Regions from separate parts of the Streptomyces sp. SID14515 genome, predicted to be linked through region 3. Evidence: riboswitches for the same ligand, from Rfam matches in the RefSeq annotation. Region 3 holds a riboswitch; each other region holds the start of a gene.

Region 1 (7,169 bases), on a different contig from region 3:
GCGTCCGGCGGGCAGCATGGTGATCACCACGTCCGCGACGGCCGCCGCATCGGCGGCGGACCGGGCCGCCTCGACCCCGTCCGCCACGGCGGCCGACAGACAGGACTCGACGAGATCGTGGCCGAGCACCCGGTGTCCGGCCCTGACGAGGTTGGCGGCCATCGGGCCGCCCATGTGGCCGAGGCCGATGAACGCGACGGTGGTGGTCACCAGGGCACCTCCTGCGGTGAGTCGGATGCGGCGAGGGACAGTTCCTCGCCGCCGGTCGGAGCGAAGTACCGGGCCACGTCCGCGTCTGTTACCTCCACGAGCGTGCCGGGCGACCAGCGAGGGTTCCGGTCCTTGTCGATCACCTGGGCCCGGATGCCCTCCACCAGGTCGGGGGAGGCGAGGGCCGCGCACGAGACGCGGTACTCCTGCTCCAGCACCCTTTCCAGCGGCCCGAGTTCGCGTGCCCTGCGCAGCGCGGCCAGGGTGACCTTCAGCGCGGTGGGCGACCGGCCGAGGATCGTGGCGGCCGCCTCGCCCGCCTCCGGGGCGTCGGAGGCGAGCAGCCGCTCCACGATCTCCTCGACCGTGTCGGCGGCGTAACAGTGGTCGATCCAGGAGCGGTCGGCGTCCAGGACGCCGGCGGGGGCGTCCCGGACGTGACTGTGGAGCACCTGGGCCGGGGCCTCGGTCCGCAACTCGGCGAGGAACGCGGGCAGGCCCTCCTGCGGTACGAAGTGGTCCGCGAGCCCGCACAGCAGGGCGTCCCGGGCGCCCACCACCGCACCGGTCAGGGCGAGATGGGTGCCCAGCTCGCCGGGGGCCAGCGCCAGCAGATAGGTGCCGCCGACGTCCGGCACGAAGCCGATCCCGGTCTCCGGCATGGCCACCTTGGACCGCTCGGTGACGATCCGGACGCTGCCGTGCGCCGAGACGCCGACCCCGCCGCCCATCACGATGCCGTCCATGACCGCCACATACGGCTTCGGGTAGCGGGCGATCCGGGCGTTGAGCCGGTACTCGTCGCGCCAGAACGCGGCCGAGGCCTTGCCGCCCACCCGGGCGTCCTCGTAGATGGACCGGATGTCGCCGCCCGCGCACAGGCCGCGCTCCCCGGCCCCGGTGATGACGACGGCCCCCACCTCGGGGTCGTGTTCCCACCGGTCCAGGGCCGCCGCGATCGTCTCCACCATCGCGTGGGTGAGGGCGTTGAGCGCCTTCGGCCGGTTCAGCGTCAGCACCCCCGTACGCCCCTCGGTGCGGGCGAGCACGAGTTCCTCGGTCATCGCAGGGCTCCCGTCAGGCTCCGGGCCACCATGACGCGCATGATCTCGTTGGTCCCTTCCAGGATCTGGTGGACCCGAAGGTCCCGGACGATCTTCTCGATGCCGTACTCGGCCAGATAGCCGTATCCGCCGTGCAGTTGGAGCGCCCGGTCGGCCACCGAGTAACCCGTGTCGGTCGCGAAGTGCTTGGCCATCGCGCACAGTTGCGGGGCCCCGGCCGCGTTCCGGTCGAGCGCCTCGGCCGCCTGCCGTACCAGGGCGCGGGCCGCCGCCAGTTCGGTCGCCATGTCGGCCAGCCGGAACTGCAGCGCCTGCGAGTCCAGCAGCCGGGCGCCGAACGCCTCCCGGTCCGCGAGATGGGCGAGGCTCCGGTCCAGCGCGCTCTGCGCACCCCCCAACGAGCAGGCGGCGATGCCCAGTCGGCCGCCGTTGAGGCCGTTCATCGCGATGCGGAAGCCGCCGCCCTCCTCGCCGAGCAGCCGGTCGGCCGGGATCCGCACCTCGTCCAGCAGGACCTGCCGGGTGGGCTGTGCGTTCCACCCCATCTTCTTCTCGTTGACCCCGAACGACAGCCCGGGATCGTCGCGTTCGACGAGGAACGCGGAGATGCCCCGGGGTCCGTCGTCGCCGGTGCGGGCCAGCACGATGTAGAGGTGCGAGGCGCCCGCCCCGGAGATGAACTGCTTCGTCCCCGTCAGCACCCAGTGGTCGCCGTCGCGGACCGCGCGGGTGCGCAGCGCGGCGGCGTCGGACCCGGCGCCCGGTTCGGTCAGGCAGTAGCTGCCGAGCTGCTCCATGGTGCAGAGCGCGGGCAGATAGCGGCCGCGCTGGTCCTCGCCGCCGTACCGGTCGATCATCCAGCCGACCATGTTGTGGATGGAGAGATAGCCCGCGATGGACGGGCAGCCGGTGGCCAGGGCCTCGAAGACCAGGACCCCGTCGGAGCGGGAGAGCCCGGAGCCGCCGAGTTCGTCGCGTACGTAGACGCCGCCGAGGCCGAGTTCCGCCGCCTTGCGCAGGACATCGACGGGGAAGTGCTTGTCCTGGTCCCAGGCCACGGCGTGCGGGGCCAGGTGTTCCTGGGCGAAGTCCAGGGTCGTCTCGACGACCGCGAGCTGGTCGTCGGTGAGGAGCGTGGTCACGGCACTCATCCCATGGTCGGAATCGTGAAGCTCGCGCCGTCCCGGATTCCCGAGGCGGGCCAGCGCGAAGTGACGGTCTTCGTACGGGTGTAGAAGCGGATGGCGTCCGGGCCGTGCTGGTTCAGATCGCCGAAGCCGGACCGCTTCCAGCCGCCGAACGTGTGGTACGCGACCGGCACCGGGATCGGCACGTTGACGCCGACCATGCCGGTGTCCACGCGGCGGGTGAAGTCGCGTGCGGTGTCGCCGTCGCGGGTGAAGAGCGCGACGCCGTTGCCGTACGGGTGCGCCGAAGGCAGCCGCAGCGCCTCCTCGTAGTCGGCCGCGCGGACCACGGACACCACCGGGCCGAAGATCTCCTCCTGGTAGATCCGCATGTCCGGCGTGACCCGGTCGAAGAGCGAGGCGCCCGCGAAGAAGCCGTCCTCGTGGCCCTCCAGGGTGAAGTCGCGTCCGTCGACGACCAGTTCGGCGCCCTCCTCGACGCCGAGGTCGACATAGCCGCGGACCCGGTCCACCGCGTCGCGGCCCACCAGGGGCCCGAAGTCGGCGTCCGGGTCGTCCGAGCGGCCGATCCGCAGCTCGGCGATCCGCTCGGTGAGCCTGGCGACCAGCGCGTCGGCGGTGGCCTCGCCCACGGGCACGGCCACCGAGATCGCCATGCACCGCTCGCCCGCCGAGCCGTAACCGGCGCCGATCAGCGCGTCCACCGCCTGGTCCAGGTCGGCGTCCGGCATCACGATCATGTGGTTCTTCGCCCCGCCGAAGCACTGCGCGCGCTTGCCGTGGGCGGCGGCCGTGGCGTAGATGTGCGCGGCGATCGGCGTCGAGCCGACGAAGCCGAGCGCCTTGACGCGCGGGTCCTCCAGGAGGGTGTCCACCGCCTCCTTGCCGCCGTTGACGACGTTCAGCACCCCGGGCGGCAGCCCCGCCTCCAGGAACAGTTCGGCCAGCCGCAGCGGCACCGACGGGTCCCGCTCGGAGGGCTTCAGAATGAAGGCGTTCCCGCAGGCCAGAGCAGGTGCCGCCTTCCACAGCGGAATCATCGCGGGGAAGTTGAACGGGGTGATGCCCGCGACGACGCCGAGCGGCCGGCGCAGCGAGTGGACGTCGATGCCGGACCCCGCGTTGTCGCTGAACTCGCCCTTCAGCAGATGCGGGACACCGGCGGCGAACTCCACCACGTCCAGTCCGCGCGCGAGGTCGCCGTGCGCGTCCGCCACGGTCTTGCCGTGCTCCGAGGACAGCAGCCGGGCCAGCGCGTCCTTCTCCTTCTCGACGAGCTGGAGGAAGCGCAGCAGCACCCGGGCGCGGCGCTGCGGGTTCCACTCGCCCCACTCGCGCTGGGCCTCGGCCGCGTCGGCGATGGCCGCCTCGGTCTCGGAGCGGTCGGCCAGCGGTACCCGGGCCTGGACCCGGCCGGTGTTGGGGTCGTACACATCGCCGTAGGCGCCCGAGGTGCCGGACGTGTGCTTGCCGCCGATGAAATGGGTGAGTTCGCGGACCATGGAAGCCTGCTCTCGTCGGTGAGATCGTCAGGTGAGATCCGGGGATGGCACGCGGCGGCACCGGCGCACGGCGCACCGTCGGTGCGCGGGCGCGGAGGGGCCTGCCGTGGTGGGACGCGAAGGGCGGGGCCCGTCAGGGGGCGGGAAGAACCGCTCGCGGGGACGGACCTGCGGGGCCGTGAATGCGGACCTGTGCCATGCGTGTCTGCTCCATCCTCGTGGAAACACGGAACATCCCGTGGCCGGTATCCTGACTCCCGGATCGACGCCCGTCCTCATGCCTTCCCGACGGCTGCTTCGCCGTCAGTGGCGTGTCCTGCGAGGACGAACTCCCCGGTCACAGTGGCGGGACCGCGCCGGAATCGCACCGGCTTCCCTGACACCACGGGCCTTGAGGGCGTCCGGCTGCGCACCGGCCACCCCGCTGCCCCGAAGATATAGTTGGACGTCCTAGTAAGTCCACCCCGGCTCGCCCCTGGCATGATCGGCCGACATGAGCTACGCACCGCGCCACGTCCTCGTCATCGGCATGGGCGCCGGAGACCCCGACCATCTGACCCTCGCCGCGGTGAAGGCCATGCGCCGGGCCGACGTCTTCTTCGTGCTCGGCAAGGGCAAGGAGAAGGAGTCCCTGACCCGGCTGCGGCGGGACATCCTGGATGAACACCTCACCGGCCCCTACCGCGTCGTGGAGGCCGAGGACCCGTGGCGGGACCGCACCCAGCAGGACGGCGGGCGCTACGCCTCGGCGGTGCGCGACTGGCGTCAGCGCCGGGCCGACATCTGCGAACGCCTGATCACCGAGGAGCTCGCGCCGGGGCAGTGCGGCGCCTTCCTGGTGTGGGGCGACCCGTCGCTGTACGACAGCACCCTCGCGATCCTCGACGACATCCGGGGCCGCGGCACGGTGGAATTCGGCCATGAGGTGATCCCCGGCATCAGCAGCGTCTCCGCCCTCGCCGCCCGGCACCGCGTCACCCTGAACGGGGTCGGCCGCCCCATCCACATCACCCCCGGCAGGCGTCTGGCCCAGGGCTTTCCCGGGGACGACGTCGATATCGTCGTGATGCTCGACGGCCATGAGACCTTCACCCATCTGACGGGCAGGGGCCTGTGGATCCACTGGGGCGCGTACATCGGCACCCCGGACGAGATCCTGGTCTCCGGCCCGCTCGACGAGGTGGCCGAGCGGATCAGCCGGCTGCGCGCGGAGGCCCGCGAGCGGCACGGCTGGATCATGGACACCTATCTGCTGCGCCCGGCACCGGACGCCACGGACGGCTGACGGCACGGACGGGCGGCGGCACGGGCGGGGGCCTACGGCCTGTGTGGCTTACGGGTCCACGTCGAGGCGCGGGCGGCGGCGGCCTCCGCACCTCGTCGTCGGACCTGCGGGGTGTCAGCGCCGGGTCTCGTGCGCCCGGATCACGCCGAGCCCGTGCCCCAGGCTCGGGCACTCGGCGGTCAGGTCGTCGCCCCGCACCAGATAGTCGTGCACCCGGCCGTCCGCCGGCCGTTCGATCGCGCGATACAGCGTGCCGTTCACGGTGATCGTCCAGTCGTCGCCGTCCTGGGCCCACCCGACTGTCTTCTTCATAGGGCGTTTTCCTTTCCTCGGTCGGCATCGCCGGGGTCCGGCGGCCGTGTAGTGGGAAGAAGAACGGCTTGTGACGCTCCGTGGTTCCGCGTTCTCTACGCCATTCGGTTACATCTGGGTCACTGCCTCCGCACAGTCGAGGTCAACGACCTGACCGGCGATCAGGAAGCGCGTGACGAACAGCGGAACGGGCGCGGAACGCCCGTGGCGCTCTCCGCCCACGGAGTAGACACTGTCTACTCCGTGATGCTAGAAGTTCCTCATGGAAGACGAAGTCCCGCTGCGGGAACGACTGGTGGACATCGGCGTCGAGATGGTGGTGACCGAGGGGATCGCGGCGCTGGGGCTGCGGGAGATCGCCCGTCGCGCCGGTGTCTCGCACGGCGCGCCGCGCCGCCACTTCCCGACGCACCGCTCGCTGCTCTCCGCCATCGCGGGGCGCGGATTCGACGCTTTGAAGGACCGGCTCGACACCTCGCTCCGGCCGGACGGCGACCCGCGCGCCCAGCTGTGTCTCCTGGTCGACGTCTACGTCGGATTCGCCGTCGAGCACCGCCCGATGTTCGAGCTGATGTTCCGTCACGATCTGCTGGACGGCGGCGGTGAGGCCGACGGAGGGCCCAGGCTGCGGGAGAAGACCCTCCCGCTGTTCTCCTCGCTCGTAGCCCTGGTCGCCCGGCACCGGCAGGACACCGCCCGGCCGTCGTCCCCCGGGCCGGAGCCCGCCCCGGACGTCGTGGCCGCCGCCCTCTGGGCGAACGTCCACGGCATCGCTCAACTGTGGAGCTGGGGAAGCCTCTCCCTCACCCTCGACGCCCCCTCGCCGGGCGACCCGCACGCCCAGGAGAGCCTCGCGGCGCTGATCGCCCGGACCGTCGACGCCCACCTCGGACCGGCGAAACCGTGACCGTACCCGTGCCCCCGTCCGTACCTCCGTCGACCGGCTCCGCGACCGCCCCCGTCCGGCCCCGCCTCGCCCTCGCGGGCAGTGTCGCCGGGGCGATGATCGTCGCGCTCGACGGCTCCGTCCTCTTCGTGGCCCAGCCCAGCCTTCAGCGCGATCTCTCCGCGTCCCTCGCCCAGGTGCAGTGGACGAGTACGGCGTACCTCCTCGCGGTGGCGAGTCTTCTCGTCCTCGCCGGACGGCTGGGGGACCGGTACGGCCACACCCGCCTGCTCCTGATCGGATCGCTCGGCTTCGGCGCCGCGTCCGCGGGCATCGCCGTGGCGCCCTCGGTCGGCTGGGTCGTCGCGCTGCGCGCCGTACAAGGAGTGTTCGGCGCCCTGTTGCAGCCGGCGACACTGGCGCTGCTGCGCCAGGTCTACCCGCCGGACCGGCTCGGCCTGCCGGTCGCCCTGCGGACCAGCGCCATCGGGGTGGCGGCCGGCGCCGGTCCGCTGCTCGGCGGTTTCCTGGTGGCGCAGTTCGGCTGGCGGTCCGTCTTCGTCGTCAACGTGCCCATCGCGCTCCTGATCGGCCTGCTCTGCCTGGCGGCCCGCGTCCCGGAGGACACCGCCGTACGGACATCGAGCCGCCGCCCGGAGATCGGCGGAGCACTCCTCCTCGCGGCCGCGCTCGCCCTCCTGGTGAACGCGCTCGCCGAGGTGGAACTCCACGGCTGGGCCGACCGCCGCACGGTGGGGGGAC
Region 2 (7,169 bases), on a different contig from region 3:
CGGCGAGACGGCCAGCCCGCGCGCGGCGAAGGCGGCCATCAGACCGGTGGCGACGGTGGTCTTGCCGCTGCCGGAGGCCGGAGCGGCGATGACCAGACGGGGCACATTCACCACTCGATGCCCCTCTGGCCCTTCTGCCCCGCGTCCATCGGGTGCTTGACCTTCGACATGTCGGTCACCAGGTCGGCGGCCTCGATCAGCGCGTCCGGCGCGTTGCGGCCGGTGATCACCACATGCTGGGTGCCGGGCCGGTTCCGCATCACCTCGACGACCTCGTCGGTGTCGATCCAGCCCCAGTGCATCGGATAGGCGAACTCGTCCAGCACGTACAGCTTGTACGTCTCGGCCGCCAGGTCGCGCTTGACCTGCTCCCAGCCCTCGCGGGCCTTCTCCTCGTTGTCCAGCTGACCGTCGCGCTGGACCCAGGACCAGCCCTCGCCCATCTTGTGCCAGTCGACGGTGCCGCCCTCGCCACTCGCGCCCAGCACCTTCAGCGCGTTCTCCTCGCCGACCTTCCACTTCGCCGACTTCACGAACTGGAACACCCCGATCGGCCACCCCTGGTTCCAGGCCCGCAGCGCGAGCCCGAAAGCCGCCGTCGACTTGCCCTTCCCGATGCCCGTGTGGACGAACAGGAGCGGGCGGTTGCGCCGCTGCCGGGTGGTGAGCCCGTCGTCCGGCACCGATGTCGGCTGTCCCTGCGGCATTAAGCGGCCCTCCCGGCTGCGGTGACGTCCTTGACGAGCCCGGCGATCGAGTCGGCCCGCAGCTCGTCGAGCGTGACGGCGGTGCCTCCCAGTTCCCGGGCCAACTCCCCGGCGAGACCGAGGCGTACGTACCCCGACTCGCAGTCCACGACGACCGAGGCCGTCCCCTCCGACTGGTGCAGCCGCGCCGCCCGCCCCGCGAGCGCGACCGGCTCAGGCCCGCCGGTCGCCCGGCCGTCCGTGACCACGACGAGCAGCGGCCGCCGCGACGGATCGCGCAGCCGCTCCACCCGCACCACGTCATGGGCCTTGAGCAGCCCGGCGGCAAGCGGAGTGCGCCCCCCGGTCGGCAGCGACTCCAGACGGGAGGCGGCGGCGTCCACCGACGAGGTCGGCGGCAGCGCCACCTCCGCCTCCTTGCCCCGGAAGGTGACCAGACCGACCTTGTCCCGCCGCTGGTAGGCGTCCAGCAGCAGCGACAGCACGGCCCCCTTGACCGCGCTCATCCGCTGCCGGGCCGCCATCGAACCGGAGGCGTCCACGACGAACAGCACGAGGTTGCCCTCACGCCCCTCCCGGGTCGCCTGCCGCAGATCGTCCCGGCGCACCACGAGCCCCCGCCCGGCACGCCCGCGCGCACGCTGGTGCGGAGCGGCGGCCTGCACGGTCGCGGCCAGGTGCAGCTTGGTCAGCGACCCCTGCGGGCGACGCGCGCCGGTCGTACGCCCGTGCTCGGTACGGGCCCGGGAGCGCCGCCCGGCAGCGCCCTCGCCGAGCCCCGGCACGCTGAGCATCTTCGTCCGGAACGGCTCGGCGGACGCCACCGGCTGCTGCTCGGCCCCGGTGGACCTGCCGGGCGCGTCGGGGGCGCCTTCGGGAGCCTGCGACGGCGTGTCGCCATCGCCGCCGCCCTCGCCCTGCGGCGGCGTACGGTCGCCGTCGGCCTGCGGAGGCACACCTCCGCCGCCACCGCCGTCGTCCCCACCGCCGTCGGGATCGGGATCGGGCTGGTCGTCGCCGTCGTTGTTCTCCTGCGGGCCCGCCTCGTCCAGGGTCTGGTCGAGCTTCTCCTCGTCCAGGCCCGGTGCGTCGAAGGGGTTGCGGCGACGCCGGTGGGGGAGCGCGAGGAGAGCGGCCTGCCGCACGTCGTCGGCGGTGACCTCCTCGCGCCCGGCCCAGGCCGCCAGCGCGGTGGCGGTACGGGCCATCACGATGTCGGCCCGCATCCCGTCCACCTCGAACGCGGCGCAGGTGGCGGCGATCTGCCGCAACACGCCGTCGCCGAGCACGACGCGGGGCAGCAGGGCGCGCGCATCGGCGATCCGCTCCCGCAGGGCGCTCTCCTCCTCGGCCCAGCGCGCCGCGAAGCCCTCGGGATCGTCGTCGTACGCGAGCCGGCGGCGCACGACCTCGACCCGCTCGTCGGTGTCCCGGGAAGCGGCCACCTCGACGGTCAGCCCGAACCGGTCCAGCAACTGCGGCCGCAGCTCGCCCTCTTCCGGGTTCATCGTGCCGACCAGCAGGAACCGCGCCGCATGCCGTACGGAGACGCCCTCGCGCTCCACGTACGAAGCGCCCATGGCCGCCGCGTCCAGCAGCAGGTCCACCAGGTGGTCGTGGAGGAGGTTGACCTCGTCGACGTACAGGATCCCGCGGTGCGCGTCGGCCAACAGCCCCGGCTCGAACGCCTTCACGCCCTCCGAGAGCGCCCGCTCGATGTCCAGCGCCCCCACCAGCCGGTCCTCGGACGCGCCGACGGGCAGCTCCACGGTCCGCGCGGCCCGCGACACACCGGCCGCCTCCGCGTGCGGCCCATCGGGACACGCCGGATCGGGAGAGGCGGGATCACAGGAGAACCGGCACCCGGGCACCACGGCGACCTCGGGCATGAGGGCGGCCAGCGCACGGACGGCGGTGGACTTGGCGGTCCCCTTCTCGCCCCGCACGAGCACCCCGCCGACAGCCGGACTGACCGCGTTCAGCAACAGCCCGAGCCGCAGGTCGTCCTGCCCGACGATCGCGGTGAAGGGATACGGCGTACTCACTTGGCCTCCTGGTCGACATGAACAACAGCTGCTTCGCCAAGCCCTCGGGGCTTCGCCTCCGCGGACCGGGCGAAATCAAGCCCCTCCGGCGATTGAGGAGCGGGGCCCGGGGCAGCGCCCCGGCTCTCCGGAGCCCCCGCACCGAACGACGGCGCCCCCGGCGGCACAAAGGGCAACCCCGGCGGCGCCCCGCCCTCGATCAACCGCCACAACGCATCCGTATCCGCATGCTCCTCCACCAGATCCCCCAGCCGATCCAGCTGCTCCTCCCGCAACACCCCGAAACTCGTGTCCGGCGCGGGCAGGAACCGCCGCCCGGCGGCCCGGGCCACCTCCACCAGGAACCGCCGCCGGAACGCATCGCTCTCCAGCGACCCGTGCCAGTGCGTCCCCCACACCGCCCCCACCCGGCACCCGTCCAGGAACGGTTCCCCGCCCCGTACATCGGCCACCCCGTGGTGGATCTCGTACCCCTCCACCGGCTCGCCCAGCGCCGAACCGACCGGCCGCGCCAGCGTCTTGGCCCGGTCGAAGCGGATCCGCACCGGCAGCAGCCCCAGCCCGTCCACGACCCCCGCCCGCGACTCCACCTCGTCCTCGATCCGCTCACCGAGCACCTGGAACCCGCCGCAGACGCCGAGCACCGGCCGGCCCTCCGCCGCCCGCCGCACCAGCGCGTCCGCGAGGCCCCGCTCGCGCAGCCAGGCCAGCGCCTTCACCGTGCCGCGCGTCCCGGGGACGATCACCAGGTCCGCGTCGACCAGCTCGTCGGCCCGGTCCACGAACCGCACGACGACGCCCGGTTCGGCGGCCAGCGCGTCCACATCCGTGAAGTTGGACATCAACGGCACCGCGCAGACCGCGACCCGCAACACGTCCTCGCCGTGCGGGGGAGCCACGACCGATTCGCGCACCGCGCCCCGCATCGACACCCGCAGGCCGTCCTCCTCGTCGATGCCGAGCCCGTGGGCGTACGGCAGCACTCCGTACGTCCGCCGCCCGGTCAGGTCGTACAGCATGTCCAGGCCCGGCTCCAACAGCGAGACGTCGCCTCGGAACTTGTTCACGAGGTAGCCGGCGACCAGCGCCTGGTCCTCCGCGCTCAGCAGCGCCGTCGTGCCGAAGAACGAGGCGAAGACCCCGCCCCGGTCGATGTCCCCGACCACCAGCACAGGGAATTTCGCGGCCCGCGCGATCCCCATGTTCACGATGTCGGTCCGCCGCAGATTGATCTCGGCCGGCGACCCGGCCCCTTCGCAGATCACCGCGTCGTACGTCGACCGCAACTGCTCCAGACAGTCCGTGACCGTCCCGAGCAACGCCTCCTGACGGCCTCCGTGATAGCCCCGGGCGCTCATCTCGCCGACCGGCTTGCCCATCAGCACGACCTGGCTGGACCGGTCGCTGCCGGGCTTCAGCAGCACCGGGTTCATCAGGGCCGTCGGCTCCACCCGGGCGGCCTGCGCCTGCATGGCCTGGGCCCGCCCGATCTCCGCGCCCTCCCGGGTCACGAAGGAGTTCAGCGACATGTTCTGCGCCTTGAACGGCGCGACCTTCACGCCCCGGCGCACCAGCCACCGGCAGATGCCCGCCGTGACGACGCTCTTGCCCGCGTCCGATGTGGTTCCCGCGACCAGCAGTCCGCCGCTCATGCCCGTCCCCGCTTCCGTCCTGTCGACGACCGTCCCGCGACCACGCGCCCGGCGATCACGCGCCCGGCGACCAGCCGCCCCGCCACGCACACCCCGAGGGCCAGCGCACTCACCCGGCGCGACAGCCGTACCGCGCGTTCGATGTCGGCGCTCCGCACGTCCCGCCCGGACTCGCCGTTCAAGACCGGCCGGTGCTCGACGCGCCCCGCGTACGCCAGCGTCCCGCCCAGCCGTACGCCGAGCGCCCCCGCGAACGCGGCCTCCACCGGACCGGCGTTCGGACTCGGGTGACGGCCCGCGTCGGCCTTCCAGGCGCGTACGGCCTCCGAGGGCCGCCCGCCCGCCGCCACGGCCAGCGCGGCCGTCAGCCGGGCGCCGGGCCACCCCGCGAGATCGTCCAGGCGGGCCGAGGCCCAGCCGTAACGGCGGTGGCGGGGCGACTTGTGGCCGACCATCGCGTCGAGCGTGTTCACGGCCCGGAAGCCGACGAGCCCCGGCACCCCGCCGATCGCTCCCCACACCAGCGCGCCGACGACGGCGTCCGAGGTGTTCTCGGCGACCGACTCGACGACCGCGCGGGCGATGCCCGGACCGTCCAGGGAGTGCGGATCGCGCCCGCACAGATGCGGCAGCCGCTCCCGGGCCACCTCCAGGTCCCCGGCGGCCAGCGCGCCGCCGATGGCGCGGGCCTCCCGGCCCAGCGACGTACCGCCGACGACGGACCAGGCGGTGGCGGCGGTCAGCGCGACGGCGAGCGCGGGCCGGTCCCGTACGGCGCGTGCGGCCAGCGCGGCGGCCCCCACGGCGCCACCGGCGCACACGAGGGTGTGCAGAGCGCCCCGGCCCCGGTCGTCACGCCACAGCAGGGACTCCACCCGCGCGGCGGCGCGGCCGAATCCGGCGACGGGGTGGCCGCGTCGGGGGTCGCCGAGCAGGGCGTCGGCGATCAGTCCGGCCGTGGCGCCGTACGCGAAGACGCGGTCGGCACGCACGGCTCAGGCCGCCGCGGTCAGAGGCGTTCCGGCATACGTTCCGGCACCGGGGCCGTAACTGGGGGGCACGGGATGCGGCGCACGGCGGCCGGGCATGGCGTAGGTCCTCACTCAGGGTCCGCGCCCTGGTTCGACGTGACCGGCGACGAGAGTCTCCTGGCTTCCGGATCCGCAGTTCCCCCGGCCTTCCAGCCCGCGTGCGGCGGGCCGTGACATCCGGTGTGGGGGAGTGCTCCCCGGTGACAGTGGCGGGACCGCGCCGGATTCGCACCGGCTTCCTCTGCTGTCGCCGTAAATGGCTCCGGCAGTCCACCACGCCCCGCGAACACCCGTCAACTTGCTGTTGACCTGCGGGGCTCCACTGTGTGCGGACGCACACGCGGACGCGCTTCGGGCCGGACACACGAGGGTGTGTCCGGCCCGAAGCGGTGCTGCGGAGTGCGGTGGAGCGGGGTCAGGCGACGATCAGATAGATCCCGTACGAGACCGCCGCCACGCACAGCGCGAAGCAGGCGTAGGCGCCGGTGCGCGCCAGCGCGACTGATCCGCCGGAGGCGCTGCTGCCGGCCGTGGCGGACTGCTTGGAGAGGGCGACGATGCCCAGGGTGAAGAGGCCCACCAGCGCGACGGTGACCACGAGACTGACACCGAAGACGGAGGCGAGAGCTGCCCAGTCGATTTTCATGCGGATCTGTCCTTACACCGTGGCCGGCGGCCGGGCCGGGTCGTCGGGCGCCGTGGCCGGAGCCGGGATGGTGGTCATGAGGTCGGAGGCCGGGCCGCCGACGGGCGGCGGCTGGACCGCGGCGATGGCGGTGGTGACGACGCCCTGGGGCTCGTCCTCGCCGACGGCCGTGTCGTTGACGTTGGTGTGGTCGACCGGCTGGCGGCGCGAGGCCAGCCAGATGGCGAAGGAGCCGCCGACGAGCAGGATCGCGGTGACGGTGATGCCCCAGGTGCCCTGCTTGGTCAGGAACTCGGCGCCCGCGCCGACCAGGCCCGCGGCCGGCAGCGTCAGACCCCAGGCGACGAACATCCGGGTGGCGGTGGACCAGCGGACCACGCCCCCCTTGCGGCCGAGGCCCGCGCCCATCACGGCACCCGAGCAGGACTGGGTGGTGGAGAGCGAGAAGCCGAGGTGCGAGGAGGCCAGGATGACGGTCGCCGCACTGGTCTGGGCGGCGAAGCCCTGCGGCGGCTTGAGGTCGGTCAGGCCGCTGCCCATGGTGCGGATGATGCGCCAGCCGCCGAGGTAGGTGCCGAGCGCGATGGCGACACCGGCGGAGACGATGACCCACATCGGCGGGTTGGAGCCGGGGGCGAGGACGCCGCCGGTGACCAGGGCGAGGGTGATGATGCCCATCGTCTTCTGGGCGTCGTTGGTGCCGTGGGCGAGCGAGACGAGACCGGCGGAGGCGATCTGTCCGGCCCGGTAGCCCTTGGCCGTCGACTTCAGCTGGTTCGGGTCGGTGACGTTGCGGTTGATCCGGTACGTCAGCCGCGTGGCCAGCATCGCGGCGAGGCCGGCCACCAGCGGGGCGGCGATCGCCGGGAGCAGCACCTTGGTGACCACGGTGCCGCCGTTGATCGAGGACCAGCCGGCCGACATGACCGCGGCGCCGATCAGACCGCCGAACAGGGCGTGGGAGGAGCTGGAGGGCAGGCCGACCAGCCAGGTCAGGAGATTCCACAGGATGGCGCCGACGAGCGCCGCGAAGATGACCTCGGTTCTGAGGCCGTCCTCGTTGACAATCCCGCCGGAGATCGTCTTGG
Region 3 (7,169 bases):
GGCCGGGCCAGGTCGACCCGCAGGCCGGGCACCGCCGCCAGGACGCGGGCGCCGACCTCGGCGTCCACGCGGGACGAGGTCAGGGGGAACCGCTTGTCCCGGCGCTTGGTCCGTACGGCGAAGGTGGTCCCGTGCCGTTCGGGACCGCTCAAGGCGTCCACGGCCGCGGCGACGATGGCCTCCAGGTCGCTGGGGACGCGGACGGCCGGCTCGACCGAGTTGAAGCCGATCACCCTGCGCGCCCGCTCGACCAACGCCTCCCGGGGGACCTCGCCGCCCAGTACGGTCACGTTCTGGGCGGTCTTGATCCAGGTGGAGCCGCCGATGCCGCGCAGTGCGACGCGCAGGTTGTCGTGCAGCCTCTCGACGAAGAGGTGCCGGTTGCGGCCCTTGAGGAAGACCTCGCCGTGCTTCAGCAGCACGCAGGGGCCCGGCGACCCCGAGTCGGCGGCCCGGGGTGCGGGCAGGTGGCCGGTGGCTGACATGGGCATCGCTCAAAAGTCCCAGTCGTCGTCGGCGGTGTCCTCCGCCTTGCCCATGACGTACGACGACCCGGACCCGGAGAAGAAGTCGTGGTTCTCGTCGGCGCCGGGCGACAGCGCCGCCAGGATCTCCGGGTTGACCTCCGTCTCCTTTGCCGTGAAGCGGGCCGGGTAGCCGAGGTTCATCAGGGCCTTGTTCGCGTTGTAGCGGACGAAGACGGCCACGTCGTCCATCAGGCCGAGGGGTTCGTACAGCTCACCGGAGTACCGGAGTTCCAGCTCGTACAGCTCCTCCAGCAGCTCGTGGGTGAAGGCCCGCACCTCCTGCTGTCCGGCCGGGGACAGCTTCTCCAGACCGCGCTGGTACTTGTAGCCGGAGTAGTAGCCGTGCACGGCCTTGTCGCGCAGGATCAGCCGGATCATGTCGGCCGTGTTGGTGAGCAGGGCGTGCGTGGAGAAGTGCAGCGGCAGGTAGAAGCCCGCGTACAGCAGGAGGGAGGACAGGAGCGTGGAGGCGACCTTCCGCTTCAGCGGGTCGTCGCCGTAGTAGTGCGCGAGGACCTTCTTGCAGCGCTGCTGGAGTACGTCGTTGCCGACCGCCCAGCGGTAGGCGTCGTCGATCTCCCCGGTGTTGGAGAGGGTGGAGAAGACCGAGGAGTAGCTGCGGGCGTGCACGGCCTGCATGAAGGCGATGTTGGTGTACACCGCCTCCTCGTGCTCGGTGCGGGCGTCCTGGATCTGCACGATCTCGCCGACGGTGGCCTGCAGGGTGTCGAGCATGGTCAGGCCGGTGAAGACCCGCATGGTCAGGGTGCGTTCCCCGGCGGAGAGCTTCTGCTGCCAGGCGGAGAGGTCGCCGGAGAGCGGGACCTTCTCGGGCAGCCAGAAGTTGGCGGTGAGCCGGTTCCACACCTCCAGGTCCTTCTCGTCGGTGACGCGGTTCCAGTTGATCGGGCGGAGCCGGGCAGCCGGGTCGTGGCGGTAGGACGGCGGGGTGACCGAGATGTCGGTCACCGGGGCGGGGGTGGTGGTCATCGTGGGTACCTTCGGGTGCGTGCGGCGGGCGGTCACAGGGTGCAGGAGAGGCAGTTCTCGATCTCGGTGCCTTCCAGGGCCTCCTGGCGCAGCCGGATGTAGTAGAGGGTCTTGATGCCTTTGCGCCAGGCGTGGATCTGCGCCTTGTTGAGGTCGCGGGTGGTCGCGGTGTCCCGGAAGAACAGCGTGCAGCTGAGGCCCTGGTCGACGTGCTGGGTGGCTGCCGCGTAGGTGTCGATGATCTTCTCGTAGCCGATCTCGTACGCGTCCTGGAAGTACTCCAGGTTGTCGTTGTCCAGGTGCGGGGCCGGGTAGTAGACGCGGCCGAGGCGGCCTTCCTTGCGGATCTCGATCTTGGCTGCGACGGGGTGGATGGAGGCGGTCGCGTCGTTGATGTAGCTGATGGATCCGGTGGGCGGGACGGCCTGGAGGTACTGGTTGTAGATGCCGTGCGCCCGGACGGACGCCTTCAGCTCCCGCCAGTCGTCCTGGGTCGGCAGCTGAACGCCGGCCTCGGCGAAGAGCGTGCGGACCCGGTCGGTGGCCGGCTCCCAGGCACGCTCGGTGTACTTGTCGAAGTACGAGCCGTCGGCGTACGCGGAGTGCTCGAACCCGTCGAAGGCGGTGCCGCGTTCGATCGCGATCCGGTTCGAGGCGCGCAGGGCGTGGAAGGCGACGGCGTAGAAGTACAGGTTCGTGAAGTCGACGCCCTCCTCGCTGCCGTAGTGGATGCGCTGCGAGGCGAGGTAGCCGTGCAGGTTCATCTGGCCCAGGCCGATGGCGTGCGAGCGCTCGTTGCCGTGGGCCACGGAGGGCACGGCGTCGATGTCCGACTGGTCGGAGACGGAGGTCAGCCCGCGTACGGCGGTTTCCACCGTCGCGCCGAGGTCACCGGAGCCCATGGCGGCGGCGATGTTCAGCGAGCCGAGGTTGCAGGAGATGTCCTTGCCGACGGTCTCGTAGTTCGCCGCGGCGTCGTAGGTGCTGGGTGTGTTGACCTGGAGGATCTCCGAGCACAGGTTGGACATGTTGATCCAGCCGGGGATCGGGTTGGCCCGGTTCACCGTGTCCTCGAACAGCAGGTACGGGTAGCCGGACTCGAACTGGAGCTCCGCGATCGTCTTGAAGAACTCCCGCGCGCTCAGCACGGTCCTACGGATCCGCGGGTTGGCCACCAGGTCGTCGTAGTGCTCGCTGACCGAGAGGTCGGAGAGCGGCTTTCCGTACTCGCGCTCGACGTCGTACGGCGAGAACAGGTGCATGTCCTCGTTGCGCTTGGCGAGTTCGAAGGTGATGTCGGGCACGACCACGCCGAGCGAGAGGGTCTTGATGCGGATCTTCTCGTCCGCGTTCTCCCGCTTGGTGTCCAGGAACCGCATGATGTCGGGGTGGTGGGCGTGCAGATACACCGCGCCCGCGCCCTGCCGTGCGCCGAGTTGGTTGGCGTAGCTGAAGGAGTCCTCCAGCAGTTTCATCACGGGCACGACACCGGAGGACTGGTTCTCGATCTTCTTGATCGGCGCGCCCTGCTCGCGGAGGTTCGTCAGCAGCAGCGCCACTCCGCCGCCGCGCTTGCTGAGCTGGAGCGCGGAGTTGATGCCGCGTCCGATGGACTCCAGGTTGTCCTCGACCCGCAGCAGGAAGCAGGAGACCAGCTCACCGCGCTGCGCCTTGCCCGCGTTGAGGAAGGTCGGCGTCGCGGGCTGGAAGCGGCCGGTCATCATCTCGTCCACCAGCGCGGAGGCCAGCTTCTCGTCCCCGGCGCCGAGGAACAGCGCGGTGGCGACGACGCGGTCCTCGTACCGCTCCAGGAAGCGCGAGCCGTCGAACGTCTTGAGTGTGTACGAGGTGTAGTACTTGAACGCCCCGAGGAAGGTACGGAACCGGTGCTCGTGGGCGTACGCCTGCCGGTACAGGCCCTCCAGGAAGCTCCAGTCGTAACGCCGGAACGGCGCCTCCTCGTAGTAGTCGTTGCCGATCAGGTGGTCGATCTTCTCCTTCAGCGACCCGAACTCCACCGTGTTCGGGTTGACGTGCTGGAGGAAGTACTGCCGGACGGCCTCGCGGTCCTGGTCGAACTGGATGCGGCCGTCGCAGTCGTACATGTTCAGCATGGCGTTGAGCGCGTGGTAGTCCCGGCGGGTGCCGACCGATTCACGCTCGGCGGGCGGCGCGGTGATCGTCGTGCTGATGATGCTCATGCCCTCGGCCGTGCCAAGGGTTCCTGTCGTGTCCAAAACTTCCGCAGCCCTTCCCTCACGGCACGGACATCGCGGTCCGTGCCCAGCAGTTCGAATCGGTACAGCTCCGGGACCCCGCACTTCGCCGAGATGACCCGGCCGGCCAGGCAGTAGTCCACGCCGAAGTTGGTGTTCCCGGAGGCGATCACTCCGCGCAGCAGCGCTCTGTTCGCCTCGACGTTCAGGAAGCGGATCACCTGTTTCGGGACCGCGCCGGCGCGTTCACCGCCGCCGTAGGTCGGCACGATCAGGACGTACGGCTCGGTGGCCTCGGGCATGCCCTCGCGACGCGGGTGCAGGGGGATGCGGGTGGCAGGCAACTCCAGCTTCTCCACGAAGCGTTTGGTGTTCTCCGAGACGCTGGAAAAATAGATCAGACCGCTCAACGGTCGCCGCCTCCTCTCGCTCGTTCCTGTCTCCGTCGTCCGAGGACCGGAGGGGAGCGGCGGCACGTGAGGCGGAGAGCGGGGCGGCGATGAAGGCATGCCGGGCCCGGCTCCGTACGACGGCCACGCGACCCTCCCTCGGGGTCTCGAAGCGCGTGCACCGCATACGGGTGCACGCGCCGGTGGCAGGTCTTCGGACTCGCGGGCCTGTTCTGACGTACGTCAGGACGCCTAGTGGCCGTCGCTTCCCGGGCCCGTTTCCCGGACCCAGTGCGTTGTGACGGCGTTCGTTCCCGCTCACCGCTGCGGGGCAGTCCCGGATTTGCACCGGGTTCCCTCTTGCCTCGCGGGGCACAACCGTGCCCCGCGAACCACCAGCAACGACAACACTACATCTGGAGGGTTGGCGATGCACGCAACCCCAGATGTTGTGTTGCGCGACGAAGTTAGGTATACCTAACCCCTCGGCGGTCGGCTCACCCCTGCCCTCGTGCGCCCGCACGCCTCCCCGACAGGCCGAAGCGTCGCAAGCCGCTCCACATGACGCTTCTGCGGGATCATGGGAGACGCCGCTACTTGGCTCACGAGGAGGCAGACATGAAAATGCTGATCAACGTTCCCGAGACGGTAGTCGCCGATGCCCTGAGGGGTATCGCAGCAGCGCACCCCGAGCTGACCGTCGATGTGGAGAACCGGGTCGTCGCCCGGAAGGACGCGCCCGTGGCGGGGAAGGTGGGGCTCGTCTCCGGGGGCGGTTCCGGGCATGAGCCGCTGCACGCCGGGTTCGTCGGGCCCGGGATGCTGTCGGCCGCCTGTCCCGGGGAGGTCTTCACCTCCCCCGTGCCGGACCAGATGGTGCGGGCGGCGGCGGCCGTCGACAGTGGGGCGGGGGTGCTGTTCGTCGTCAAGAACTACACCGGTGACGTGCTCAACTTCGAGATGGCCGCCGAGCTGGCCGAGGACGAGGGGGTCCAGGTCGCCCAGGTGGTGGTGGACGACGATGTGGCCGTGAGCGACAGTACGTTCACCGCCGGGCGACGCGGTACGGGAGCGACGCTGTTCGTCGAGAAGATCGCCGGAGCGCTGGCGGACGAGGGCGCTCCGCTGGAGCGGGTGGCCGCGGTCGCGCGGCAGGTGAACGGGGCCTCGCGCAGCTTCGGGGTGGCGCTCGGCGCGGTCACCACGCCGGCCAAGGGCAGCCCCACCTTCGATCTGCCCACCGGGGAGCTGGAGTTGGGCATCGGGATCCATGGGGAGCCGGGGCGTGAGCGGCGGCCGATGATGACGTCCGGGGAGATCGCCGACTTCGCCGTGAACGCGATCCTGGAGGATCTGCGCCCCACCGGTCCGGTGCTGGCGCTGGTGAACGGCATGGGGGCGACACCCTTGCTGGAGCTGTACGGGTTCAACGCCGAGGTCCACCGGGTGCTGTCCGAGCGGGGCGTTCCGGTGGCTCGTACGCTCGTGGGGAACTATGTGACGTCGCTCGACATGGCAGGCTGCTCGGTGACGCTGTGCCAGGTCGACGAGGAGCTGCTGCGACTGTGGGACGCGCCGGTGCGGACGGCCGCGCTCCGCTGGGGCTGCTGAACCACGGGCCGGATCCCGTGACCGTGTACGCGACCCCGGCACGGGGCCGGTCGGCCGTACTGCCCGTGCCGCCGGGACGATCGGTCCCGGCGGGACCGAGGAACAGGAGATCATGTGCTCGACACCGACTTCTTCCGCCGCTGGATGACCGCTGTCGCGGCGTCCGTGGAGCGTGAGGCGAACCATCTGACGGAGCTGGACTCGGCGATCGGGGACGCCGATCACGGCAGCAATCTTCAGCGCGGCTTCACGGCGGTGACGGCGGTGCTGGAGAAGGACGCGCCCGCCACCCCCGGTGCGGTGCTCACCCTGGCCGGACGGCAGCTCATCTCCACCGTCGGCGGGGCGTCCGGTCCGCTGTACGGGACGCTGCTGCGCCGTACGGGCAAGGCGCTCGGCGACGCCGACGAGGTGACGCCGGAGCAGTTGGCGCAGGCGTTCGCGGCGGGCGTCGCCGCGGTGGGGCAGCTGGGCGGCGCCCAGGCCGGGGACAAGACGATGCTCGACGCGCTGCTGCCCGCGGCGGAGGCCCTCGCCACCTCGTTCGACGGGGCGGCGAACGCGGCTCGGGCGGGCGCGGAGGCGACGGTGCCGTTGCAGGCGCGCAAGGGCCGGGCCAGCTATCTCGGCGAGCGCAGCATCGGGCATCAGGACCCGGGCGCGACCTCGGCGGCGCTGCTGGTCGAGGCCCTGGCGGCGACCGCGGACGGAGTGGGCGCATGAGCGACGAGGCGCAGGTGGGCATCGTGCTGGTCTCCCACAGCGGTCCGGTCGCCGAGTCGGTCGCCGAGCTGGCCCGTGGGCTCGCCGCCGGAGGGGTGACCGCGCCGGTCGCCCCGGCCGGTGGGCTGCCGAACGGCGCGCTCGGGACGAGCTCGGAGCTGATCGGCCGGGCAGCCGCCTCGGTGGACCGGGGCGCGGGCGTGGCGGTCCTGGTGGATCTGGGCAGCGCGGTCCTCACGGTGAAGGCCATGCTCGCCGAGGGCGATGAGCTGCCCGAGAACACACGGCTGGTGGACGCGCCGTTCGTGGAGGGCGCGGTGGCCGCCGTGGTGACCGCCTCGGCGGGCGGCGACCTCGCGGCGGTGGAGGCGGCGGCCTCGGAGGCGTACGGCTACCGCAAGACGTGACGCCTCGCGTGGCGCCCCGCACTCCGCCGCAGCAAACTTGACGACATGTCGACCGGCAGGCGCAGTGCGGGGCTTCTTCTCTTCCGGGTCACGGACGCCGGGGGCGAGCGGGATGTCGAGGTGCTGATCGGGCACATGGGCGGGCCGTTCTGGGCGGCTCGGGAGGCCGCCGCCTGGTCGGTGCCGAAGGGCGAATACGGGTCGGAGGAGAGCGCGGAGGCGGCTGCTCGCCGGGAGTTCACGGAGGAGCTCGGGGTTCCGGTGCCGCCGGGTGAGTGGATCGCGCTCGGCGAGTCCCGGCAGCGC

Evidence for each region. Region 3 has a riboswitch for cobalamin ahead of nrdI (class Ib ribonucleoside-diphosphate reductase assembly flavoprotein NrdI). Riboswitches for the same ligand answer to the same signal wherever they lie in the genome.
Region 1: linked by a shared signal. The riboswitch ahead of G3I54_RS34315 (CoA-acylating methylmalonate-semialdehyde dehydrogenase) and the one ahead of nrdI (class Ib ribonucleoside-diphosphate reductase assembly flavoprotein NrdI) in region 3 are both predicted to bind cobalamin.
Region 2: linked by a shared signal. The riboswitch ahead of G3I54_RS19550 (cobalamin biosynthesis protein) and the one ahead of nrdI (class Ib ribonucleoside-diphosphate reductase assembly flavoprotein NrdI) in region 3 are both predicted to bind cobalamin.

The regions. Positions count from the first base shown of each region.
Region 1 is NZ_JAAGMH010000143.1:23,495-30,663, forward strand. It holds gene mmsB (3-hydroxyisobutyrate dehydrogenase) at 1-210, opposite strand, end outside; gene G3I54_RS34305 (enoyl-CoA hydratase/isomerase family protein) at 207-1,274, opposite strand; gene G3I54_RS34310 (acyl-CoA dehydrogenase family protein) at 1,271-2,425, opposite strand; gene G3I54_RS34315 (CoA-acylating methylmalonate-semialdehyde dehydrogenase) at 2,422-3,924, opposite strand; cobalamin riboswitch at 4,147-4,326, opposite strand; gene cobF (precorrin-6A synthase (deacetylating)) at 4,418-5,209, shown strand; gene G3I54_RS34325 (hypothetical protein) at 5,324-5,521, opposite strand; gene G3I54_RS34330 (TetR/AcrR family transcriptional regulator) at 5,784-6,428, shown strand; gene G3I54_RS34335 (MFS transporter) at 6,524-7,169, shown strand, end outside.
Region 2 is NZ_JAAGMH010000091.1:57,617-64,785, reverse strand. It holds gene G3I54_RS19570 (cobyrinate a,c-diamide synthase) at 1-114, opposite strand, end outside; gene cobO (cob(I)yrinic acid a,c-diamide adenosyltransferase) at 108-707, opposite strand; gene G3I54_RS19560 (putative cobaltochelatase) at 707-2,752, opposite strand; gene G3I54_RS19555 (cobyric acid synthase) at 2,749-4,404, opposite strand; gene G3I54_RS19550 (cobalamin biosynthesis protein) at 4,401-5,396, opposite strand; cobalamin riboswitch at 5,546-5,678, opposite strand; gene G3I54_RS19545 (hypothetical protein) at 5,851-6,081, opposite strand; gene G3I54_RS19540 (inorganic phosphate transporter) at 6,094-7,169, opposite strand, start outside.
Region 3 is NZ_JAAGMH010000130.1:17,551-24,719, forward strand. It holds gene thiI (tRNA uracil 4-sulfurtransferase ThiI) at 1-485, opposite strand, end outside; gene nrdF (class 1b ribonucleoside-diphosphate reductase subunit beta) at 495-1,517, opposite strand; gene nrdE (class 1b ribonucleoside-diphosphate reductase subunit alpha) at 1,550-3,718, opposite strand; gene nrdI (class Ib ribonucleoside-diphosphate reductase assembly flavoprotein NrdI) at 3,715-4,143, opposite strand; cobalamin riboswitch at 4,310-4,534, opposite strand; gene dhaK (dihydroxyacetone kinase subunit DhaK) at 4,741-5,733, shown strand; gene dhaL (dihydroxyacetone kinase subunit DhaL) at 5,848-6,456, shown strand; gene G3I54_RS30740 (PTS fructose transporter subunit IIA) at 6,453-6,863, shown strand; gene G3I54_RS30745 (NUDIX domain-containing protein) at 6,909-7,169, shown strand, end outside.